DNA from 2 places in the Peribacillus sp. 05N428 genome. Region 1 is predicted to be linked to the other one. Evidence: riboswitches for the same ligand, from Rfam matches in the RefSeq annotation. Region 1 holds a riboswitch; the other holds the start of a gene.

Region 1 (4,415 bases):
GCTTTTTGGTTGATTGAATAATCTGGTGAAGGCGAGGGGAGCCAAAATGAATCATTTCTCCCTTTAAATCGGATGGAGCTTGTTCTGGGTCGGTAATGAATGTGATCTGTGCCGGGTTCGGAACACCTCCTGTTTTTTCTAGATAATGCCAATAAAAGGGTCTGTTCATTAATTCCTTATCCATTTCAATCGTCAATTGCACTGTAAGGTGTGTTGGTGCATTATCCAGTATTTCACAATCGTTGGCTTTAAAGAAAGTGATTAAAAAATCATGAATTTCCCGTTGCTGCATGAACCTCACCTTCCTTCATTGATTGAGCGAATTGGATCAATGATGAAAAATTATCCATCTTGATTTTCATTTCGCCCTCTGTTTTGGACTCGCCGACTACATCAATTAAATATTCTTCAATGTTGTTAATATCCAGTTTGGTTAGAATATCATCCAATTCACCGATTACTTTTTCAAATAAATTTATTTTTTCGTATAGTAACTTCAGTATATGTTCTTCAACTGTATTTTTCGTGGCAAAGTTATAAATCATCACATCTTCTTCCTGACCAAGGCGGTGGATCCGTCCAATTCTCTGTTCAAGCCTCATTGGGTTCCATGGCAGGTCAAAATTAATCAAGTGATGGCAAAACTGAAGGTTTATCCCTTCCCCGCCAGCTTCTGTTGCGATTAATACCTGAATATTCTTTTGGAATAATTCTCGCATCCAGTCTTTCTTTCCGCGCTTAAAACCGCCCCGGAAAGGAACAGAAGAAATTCCATTCTGCTGTAGGTACCATTGGAGATATAGTTGAGTCGCCCTATATTCCGTAAAGATAATTACTTTGTCATCAATTTTCTTGATCAGTTCCAAAGCTTTTTCAGCCTTTGAGTTCTGGACCGTTTCATTCACTTTAGTAAATAAATCATCAAGCTTTGCCAAAAAATCAGGGGAAGGCTGATCGTATTTATCTCTCATATTCTTTAATGTATAAAAGACAGCCTCTCTGCTGCTGCATGCTTCCCTTTGGAGAGTGAGAGCCGAAAAGGCGCTTCCTTTTGATCCATCCGAAATTGGCTTGAATTTGGAAACAGCATCATACAATGCTTGTTCCGTTGGAGAAAATTCAATGGTGATGGTTTCCACATGCCGTTTTGTCCATTCAATGCCAGTATCGGCCCGCCGGTTTCGAATCATGACAGTGTTGACCAGTTCCTTTAGGTGTTCATCTTCAGTTATGTTCCGGCCTTTCCCTTTATACTTTTCCGAAAAGAGTGAGGCATTTCCCAAGTGGCCCGGTTTCAATAACGAAACGAGGTGGAATATCTCCTCGACTTTATTTTGAATCGGAGTGGCTGTCAGGAGTAAACAAAATTTCTTTTTCAGATTTTGGACGAATTCATAGTTCTTCGTCTTATTATTTTTAAGTTTATGAGCTTCATCAATAATGATGAAATCATATTCCTGAGTAAAGATGATATCTCGATGTGGAGCGCGTTTCGCTGTATCAATGGATGAAATGACCACATCACAGGAGTCCCAGACATAACTTTTTCTCTGAACGACTGCCGGAATATGAAACTTGGTATTCAATTCAAATGCCCATTGTGTGACAAGGGAAGCCGGAACAAGGATCAATACTTTTTTTACAAGTCCCCTAATCATATACTCTTTTAGGATCAAGCCTGCTTCAATTGTTTTTCCCAGCCCTACCTCATCAGCCAAAATAGCTTTTCCATTCATCTTTTCCACTACTTGCTTCGCCGCTTCCAATTGATGGGGAAGCGGGGTTAACTGAGGAAGGTGCTTGGGCGCCTGTAAACCTTCAAAATCAGGGATGATAAGATTTTCCTCCATTTGAACCGCCAACTTATAAAGTTCCCAATTTCCCCATGGACCGTCATTTTCCATCTTTTGCAGAAACTCGTCATTCCATTCAGAATTGAAGGATATATTGATTTTCATAGAAATAACTCCCTCTTAAATCATAATTTCCTTAATATAAGGTCAAAATCCGAACATTTCATATGTGAAGTAAGATAAATATTTCTCTTCAAAAGTTATTGCAGAGATAAGTTTCTTAGGGTAGGATATAAGTATATTTAGAAAATTCCAATTTCCAAACGCTGCAAAGAATGTTTGTACATCGATTTTGCAGTTCGCGTTTTCTTAGTATGGGCTATATGCTCCTAATTTATCCAAGATTACCGAGGAGATCAGTTAAACGGTTTCTGAAGTTTTAGGAGAATTGGCAGAGAATGCATTCCATTTATGTTCAAAGGTTTTACCGATGCTGGGGGCTTATTCGCTTCCTTTCAATGGTAGACCATTTATATGCGGGTGAAGATAAGGGGAGAGACTACGGATGTAGCGCCGAAGGAGCAAACTTAGCAGTGAATCTCTCAGGCAAAAGAACTCTTATTGGACGCAACTCTGGAGAGCGCCGCCCGTTATGGGACGCGGCCACCAAAGGGGAAAACCTATTACATAGGTAAACTTTCAGGTTTCAGGACAGAGAAAAAGCTCAAACGGGCTTTCTCTGTCCTTTTTTGTGCTTTTTTCACATCATGAATCAGGATGTATCTGATGCGTAATGACAAGAAGCTTTTGATAATGAAGCCAATTAATTTTTTAAAAAATCTGAAGGGGGTCATTTTTTGACCAATTTAAAAAGAACACCACTATTTGAGGTTTATCGTGAATACGGAGGTAAAACGATTGATTTTGGCGGCTGGGAACTTCCTGTCCAATTTTCGGGTATAAAGGATGAACATGAAGCCGTACGGACAAAAGCGGGGTTATTCGATGTTTCCCATATGGGGGAAGTCGATGTTAAGGGGCCTGGGAGCCTTTCCTTTTTACAGAAGATGCTGACCAATGATATATCAAAGCTGCAACAAGGCGGTGCCCAATATACCGCCATGTGTTATGAAAACGGAGGCACGGTTGATGATCTTATCGTGTATAAAAGGGCTGAGGACGACTATCTGCTCGTGGTCAATGCAGCGAATACAGAAAAAGATTTCAATTGGCTGCAAGCTAATTTAACGGAAGATGCCCAAATTACGAATGTATCCAGTGACTATACACAGCTGGCACTTCAAGGACCAGCTGCAGAGAAGATATTACAAAAACTATCAGGAAGTACTGACTTAAGTGAAATTGGATTTTTCAGGTTCAAGGATCATGTCATGATTAACGGTATCTCCACTCTGGTATCCCGTACTGGATACACTGGTGAAGATGGTTTTGAGATATATAGCGACAGTAAAAATGGCCCTGCCCTTTGGAAGGCGATTATGGATGCCGGTAAGGAAGAGGGGGTTCAGCCGATTGGTTTAGGTGCTCGTGATACCCTCCGTTTTGAAGCGAAACTGCCGCTGTATGGGCAGGAGCTTTCAGCGGACATCACCCCGATAGAAGCCGGGATTGGTTTTGCAGTAAAAGTGGATAAGGAAGTTGATTTTTTCGGGAAAGCCGTACTTGCTGAGCAAAAGGAGAAAGGGGCTCCCCGCAAGCTTGTGGGAATTGAAATGATTGACCGTGGCATTCCACGTCATGGGTATAAGGTCTACAGCGGTGATGAAGTCATTGGCGAGGTCACGACTGGTACCCAATCGCCAACATTGAAGAAAAACGTTGGATTGGTACTTATCGATAAGGAATTTTCGGTTCTGGATGCGGAGGTCGAAGTGGAAATCCGTTCCAAACGTTTGAAAGCCGTTATAATACAAACACCTTTTTATAAAAAACCACGTAAATAGAGGGGAATGGTCATTAGATGAAACATCGTTATTTACCCATGACAGAGCAAGATAAACAAGAAATGCTGGAAGCGATAGGGGTATCAACTGCTGAAGAACTTTTCAATGATATCCCTGAAAGCGTTCGTTTTCAAGGAGAATACGATATCAAGCCTGCTAAATCGGAACCTGCATTAATGAAAGAATTATCAAGGCTTGCTGCAAAGAATGCGGACCTTAAAAATTATGCTTCCTTCCTTGGTGCGGGTGTCTATGACCATTACGCCCCGGTCATCGTCGATCATGTTCTTTCCCGTTCTGAGTTTTATACGGCTTATACACCGTATCAGCCTGAAATTTCACAGGGCGAGCTTCAAGCAATCTTTGAATATCAAACGATGATATGTGAATTGACGGGCATGGATGTGGCTAACTCCTCCATGTATGACGGCGGGACGGCGCTGGCTGAAGCAGCAATGCTTGCTTCAGGACAGACAAGGCGGAAGAAGATTCTCATTTCAGGAACCGTTCATCCTGAATCAAGAGAAGTTGTGAAGACATATGCGAAAGGGCAACGCGTGGAAGTGATCGAAATTCCCCATAAAGACGGTGTGACTGACTTAGCTGCTTTAAGTGAATTGGCGAATGATGACATTGCAGGAGTGATCGTGCAATATCC
Region 2 (4,415 bases), on a different contig from region 1:
GTCCGATAATATATATTAGCTTACACTATTTTGATATAAAATTTAATGCAGTTGCCTGATATATTTTAGCAGCAGTGCGCAGACAGCCGAACAATGATAGTTCATAAAACAGATAAAGCCTTGAATTCATAGTGAGTTCAAGGCTTTATTTCCTTTAGCTATATTTTTTCCTAGAGTTATATAGTATTACCAAAAGTATGAACCAGATTGGGGTCAAGAGCAGTGATAGTCGTGTAGCTTCAGCGAATAGCATAACAATAAGGATGAACAGGAATAATCCTAATATGGCGTAATTGACAAAGGGTGTAAAAGGAGTCTTGAAAGTCGATTTTGCTCTTAGGTCAGGCCTTGTTTTCGAATATTTGATATGGGAAATCAAGATAATGCTCCATACCCATATGAAACAGATGGCACTGATGGTCGTCACGACGGTAAATGCCTGTTCAGGTATCAGTTTGCTTAATAATGCCCCTATTGATACAACGATTGTGGATGTTAATAAGGCATTGCTCGGAACAGCCTGTTTATTTAATTTTTCCAGTTTAGCAGGGGCTTCGCCATTCCTGCTTAACGTATAAAGTATTCGGCTCGTTGAAAATAAACCGCTGTTGCATGCAGAAGCAGCGGATGTCAAAACGACGAAGTTGATGATCCCTGCAGCGACAGGAATGCCGATTAACGCAAAGACCTCTACAAATGGGCTGCTCGTGGCATCCAGTTGTGTCCATGGGTTGACGCAGAGAATGACGAATAGTGCACCAACATAGAAAAGTAAAATCCGGACAGGGATTTTATTGATGGCAGATGGAATGTTCTTTCTCGGGTTTGCCGTTTCTGCTGCAGAAACCCCGACCAATTCGACACCGACAAATGAGAAGACGACCAGCTGTAAAGATAATAGGAATCCAGAAATGCCATTAGGGAACATGCCCCCATGATTCCATAGGTTCGTTAGGGAAACCGTTCCGCTATTGGTATTGAAGCCGATGATCAAAAGGATGATACCCACGACGATTAAGGCGATGATCGTGATTACTTTAATGATGGCAAACCAGAATTCCAATTCACCAAATAACTTAACGGTCAAAAGGTTCAATCCTAACAGAATGACTAGGCATATTAGAGCCGGAATCCATTGAGGGATATCGAACCAATATTGCATATAGACGCCGACAGCTATGATATCGGCCATTGCGGTCATGATCCAACAGAACCAATATGTCCACCCTGTCACGAAGCCGGCCCATGGACCGACATATTCGGTTGCAAATTCAGTGAATGATGTATATCCTGCATTGGATAAGAGCAATTCCCCTAGTGCCCTCATCACAAAAAACAAGGCAATCCCTATTATCAGATAAGAAAATAATATAGAAGGTCCTGCCAATTGTATGGCTTTTCCGGAACCTAAAAATAATCCGGTGCCAATGGTTCCTCCTATTGCGATCAGTTGTACATGTCTATTTTTTAAATCTCTTTTTAATTCTTGTTTTGCCAATTCTTACGCCCCCGTCTTTTTATAGTCTTGGTAGTGAATGAGTTTACCTGCATGGTCTTGGAGAGAGGGACGTAATTTTTTCGTCCAGCTTTGCCTTTCCCATTGGTTTTAAAGCTGTTGTTTTTAGTCCAACCACAAAATGGACAATAAAAAAAGAGATTGGATAATACCAATCTCTTAAAGGGTTCAGAATAACAATTTTATCATTCGTTACTCTTCTGTCCTTTTGCCTGAGATTGTGAATCCTTCGGCGCTGCATCTTGTACAGTCTCTCCAGAAGCTGCTCCTGCTATAGTGTCATCCATAGCATTCATCGCTTGCTTTTATGCGGTTGTGAAGAAAGTCAGTCAGTATAATTTTCCACTGCTTGATCATTCATTATGCTTATAAAATAATATTGGAATTCTATCATCTATTTTTCGGTAGGTCAACAATTTTTTTGAAAGGAAACAGGCATTATCTGTAGTTTAATAGTGGTCTTAATTTTTATAAAGGTACTTGAAAAATTTATTTTTTTGGATGATCACTATTATGAAATATTGATCATCATTTTTTAAAAATGATATTTTTCGATTAGGAAAATTGCCAAGATATATTTGGCAACTGTTTATTTCAAAAATACAATTGTATTTTTACAGAATATTTACTATTATAAGATAAGAAAACATAAATGAAGTGTTATTGATATTTTTTCGATAGAGCATTTCTAACCGCAATAATTAATAAGTTCGTGGTAAGGATAGAAAAGCATTACCGATATTGCATCTGGGGGAGTTAAACATGTCGAACAAGGAATTAAAGAGAGGGCTGGAATCACGTCACATTCAAATGATAGCTTTGGGCGGAACCATCGGTGTCGGGTTATTCATGGGATCGGCGAGCACGATCAAATGGACAGGGCCCTCTGTAATGCTTGCTTATGCCATCGCAGGTATTTTTATATTTTTCATCATGCGTTCCATGGGTGAGATGCTTTATTTAGAACCGACTACAGGTTCTTTTGCAACCTTTGCGAGCAGCTATATACATCCTTTGGCAGGTTATATGACTGCTTGGAGCAATTGGTTTCAATGGGTAATCGTCGGAATGTCCGAAATCATTGCGGTTGGCTTGTATATGCAATATTGGTTCCCGGAGTTACCGGCCTGGATACCAGGTGTGGTCGCCATGTTCATCTTGGGAGCGGCCAACCTCATTTCCGTTAAATCCTTCGGGGAATTTGAATTCTGGTTTGCACTTATAAAAATCATAACGATTATATTGATGATCGTTGCCGGCCTAGGCCTTATCTTCTTTGGAATAGGGAATGGCGGGGATGCGATTGGATTATCGAATCTTTGGGAAAATGGCGGCTTCTTTACGGGAGGCTGGACAGGATTCTTCTTTGCGCTTTCGCTTGTCGTGGCTTCCTATCAAGGCGTTGAGCTTATCGGCATCACAGCCGGAGAAGCGAAAGACCCAACGAAGACCGTAACAAAAGCGATCCAATCAATCATATGGCGCATATTAATTTTCTATATTGGTGCCATATTCGTCATCGTGACAGTCTTCCCTTGGGATCAACTGGATGACTTAGGCAGCCCATTCGTTTCAACCTTTGCTAAAATAGGTATCACAGCAGCAGCAGGCATCATCAATTTTGTCGTAATCACTGCGGCAATGTCTGGATGCAACAGTGGTATTTTCAGTGCAGGGCGTATGCTTTACACACTGGCATTGAATGGCCAAGCTCCGAAAATCTTTGCTAAAGTATCTAAAAATGGAGTGCCGGCATATTGTACGATCGCTGTACTTTTAGGATTGGGCATCGGAGTTATCCTGAACTATCTTGCACCGCCGCAAGTATTCCTTTATGTGTACAGTGCGAGTGTTTTACCTGGGATGATTCCATGGTTTGTCTTACTGATCAGTGAGCTTAAATTCAGAAAGGTAAATGCCGCTGAAATGGAGAAACATCCGTTCAAAATGCCGTTGGCCCCTTACAGTAACTATGCGACAATAGCCTTTTTACTGATGGTGCTGGTAGGTATGTGGATCAATCCTAGTACAAGGATTTCCTTGGTTGTCGGGATCGTTTTCCTAGCCTTGGTAATAGCAAGTTATTACATGCTGAAAATGGATAAACGAACACCATTGGACGTTAAATCCGATGATGAGATTTCAGGATAAGAAATTCTATTAGAAAGCCCTTCTCTAATTCGAGAAGGGCCTTTTTTGTCCTTGTAGATCAATTGTGGAATTCACGAGTAAAACAGCGAAACTCACGAGTAAAGTCGTTGGATTCACGAGTAAAACAGCGAAACTCACGAGTAAAGTCGTTGGATTCACGAGTAAAACAGCGAAACTCACGAGTAAAGTCGTTGAATTCACGAGTAAAACAGCGAAATTCGCGAGTAAAGTCGTTGAATTCACGAGTAAAACAGCAAAACTCACGAGAAGAAGTTGAATTCACGAGTAAAACAGCGAAACTCACGAGTAAAGTCGTTGAATTCACGAGTAAAACAGCGAAATTCGCGAGTAAAGTCGTTGAATTCACGAGTAAAACAGCAAAACTCACGAGAAGACGTTGAATTCACGAGTAAAACAGCGAAACTCACGGGTAAAGTCGTTGAATTCACGAGTAAAACAGCGAAACTCACGAGTGTAGCTAATTTGCCCCCGTAACAAGGGGGCCAGCAGGGGGAATGAATCAATAAGCTTAGGAATATGTCTTCTTGCCAGATTTTTTCATAGGATGTTGCCCGAGGAAGGGGCTATCTTTTGGAAAGAACAAAGCTTACCGGGCGTATCGTTACACCATTAAAGATTGACCAGTTGCTTAATATGGAGGAAATTTTAAACGGCTTCGAGTAGTGAAAACGAGGTATGATCCATACAATGCGTTTAAGTTCCCACAAAGCATACCGCCATTAAATAA

Evidence for each region. Region 1 has a riboswitch for glycine ahead of gcvT (glycine cleavage system aminomethyltransferase GcvT). Riboswitches for the same ligand answer to the same signal wherever they lie in the genome.
Region 2: linked by a shared signal. The riboswitch ahead of AC1DIV_RS11390 (amino acid permease) and the one ahead of gcvT (glycine cleavage system aminomethyltransferase GcvT) in region 1 are both predicted to bind glycine.

What each region holds. Positions count from the first base shown of each region.
Region 1 covers NZ_JBFTMS010000004.1:233,539-237,953, forward strand. The annotation lists gene AC1DIV_RS06175 (YqhG family protein) at 1-292, opposite strand, end outside; gene AC1DIV_RS06180 (DEAD/DEAH box helicase) at 270-1,958, opposite strand; glycine riboswitch at 2,334-2,421, shown strand; glycine riboswitch at 2,425-2,510, shown strand; gene gcvT (glycine cleavage system aminomethyltransferase GcvT) at 2,651-3,757, shown strand; gene gcvPA (aminomethyl-transferring glycine dehydrogenase subunit GcvPA) at 3,775-4,415, shown strand, end outside.
Region 2 covers NZ_JBFTMS010000009.1:107,231-111,645, forward strand. The annotation lists gene AC1DIV_RS11390 (amino acid permease) at 155-1,498, opposite strand; glycine riboswitch at 1,707-1,785, opposite strand; gene AC1DIV_RS11395 (amino acid permease) at 2,279-3,667, shown strand; gene AC1DIV_RS11400 (hypothetical protein) at 3,732-3,944, shown strand; gene AC1DIV_RS11405 (hypothetical protein) at 4,025-4,162, shown strand; gene AC1DIV_RS11410 (BBE domain-containing protein) at 4,351-4,415, shown strand, end outside.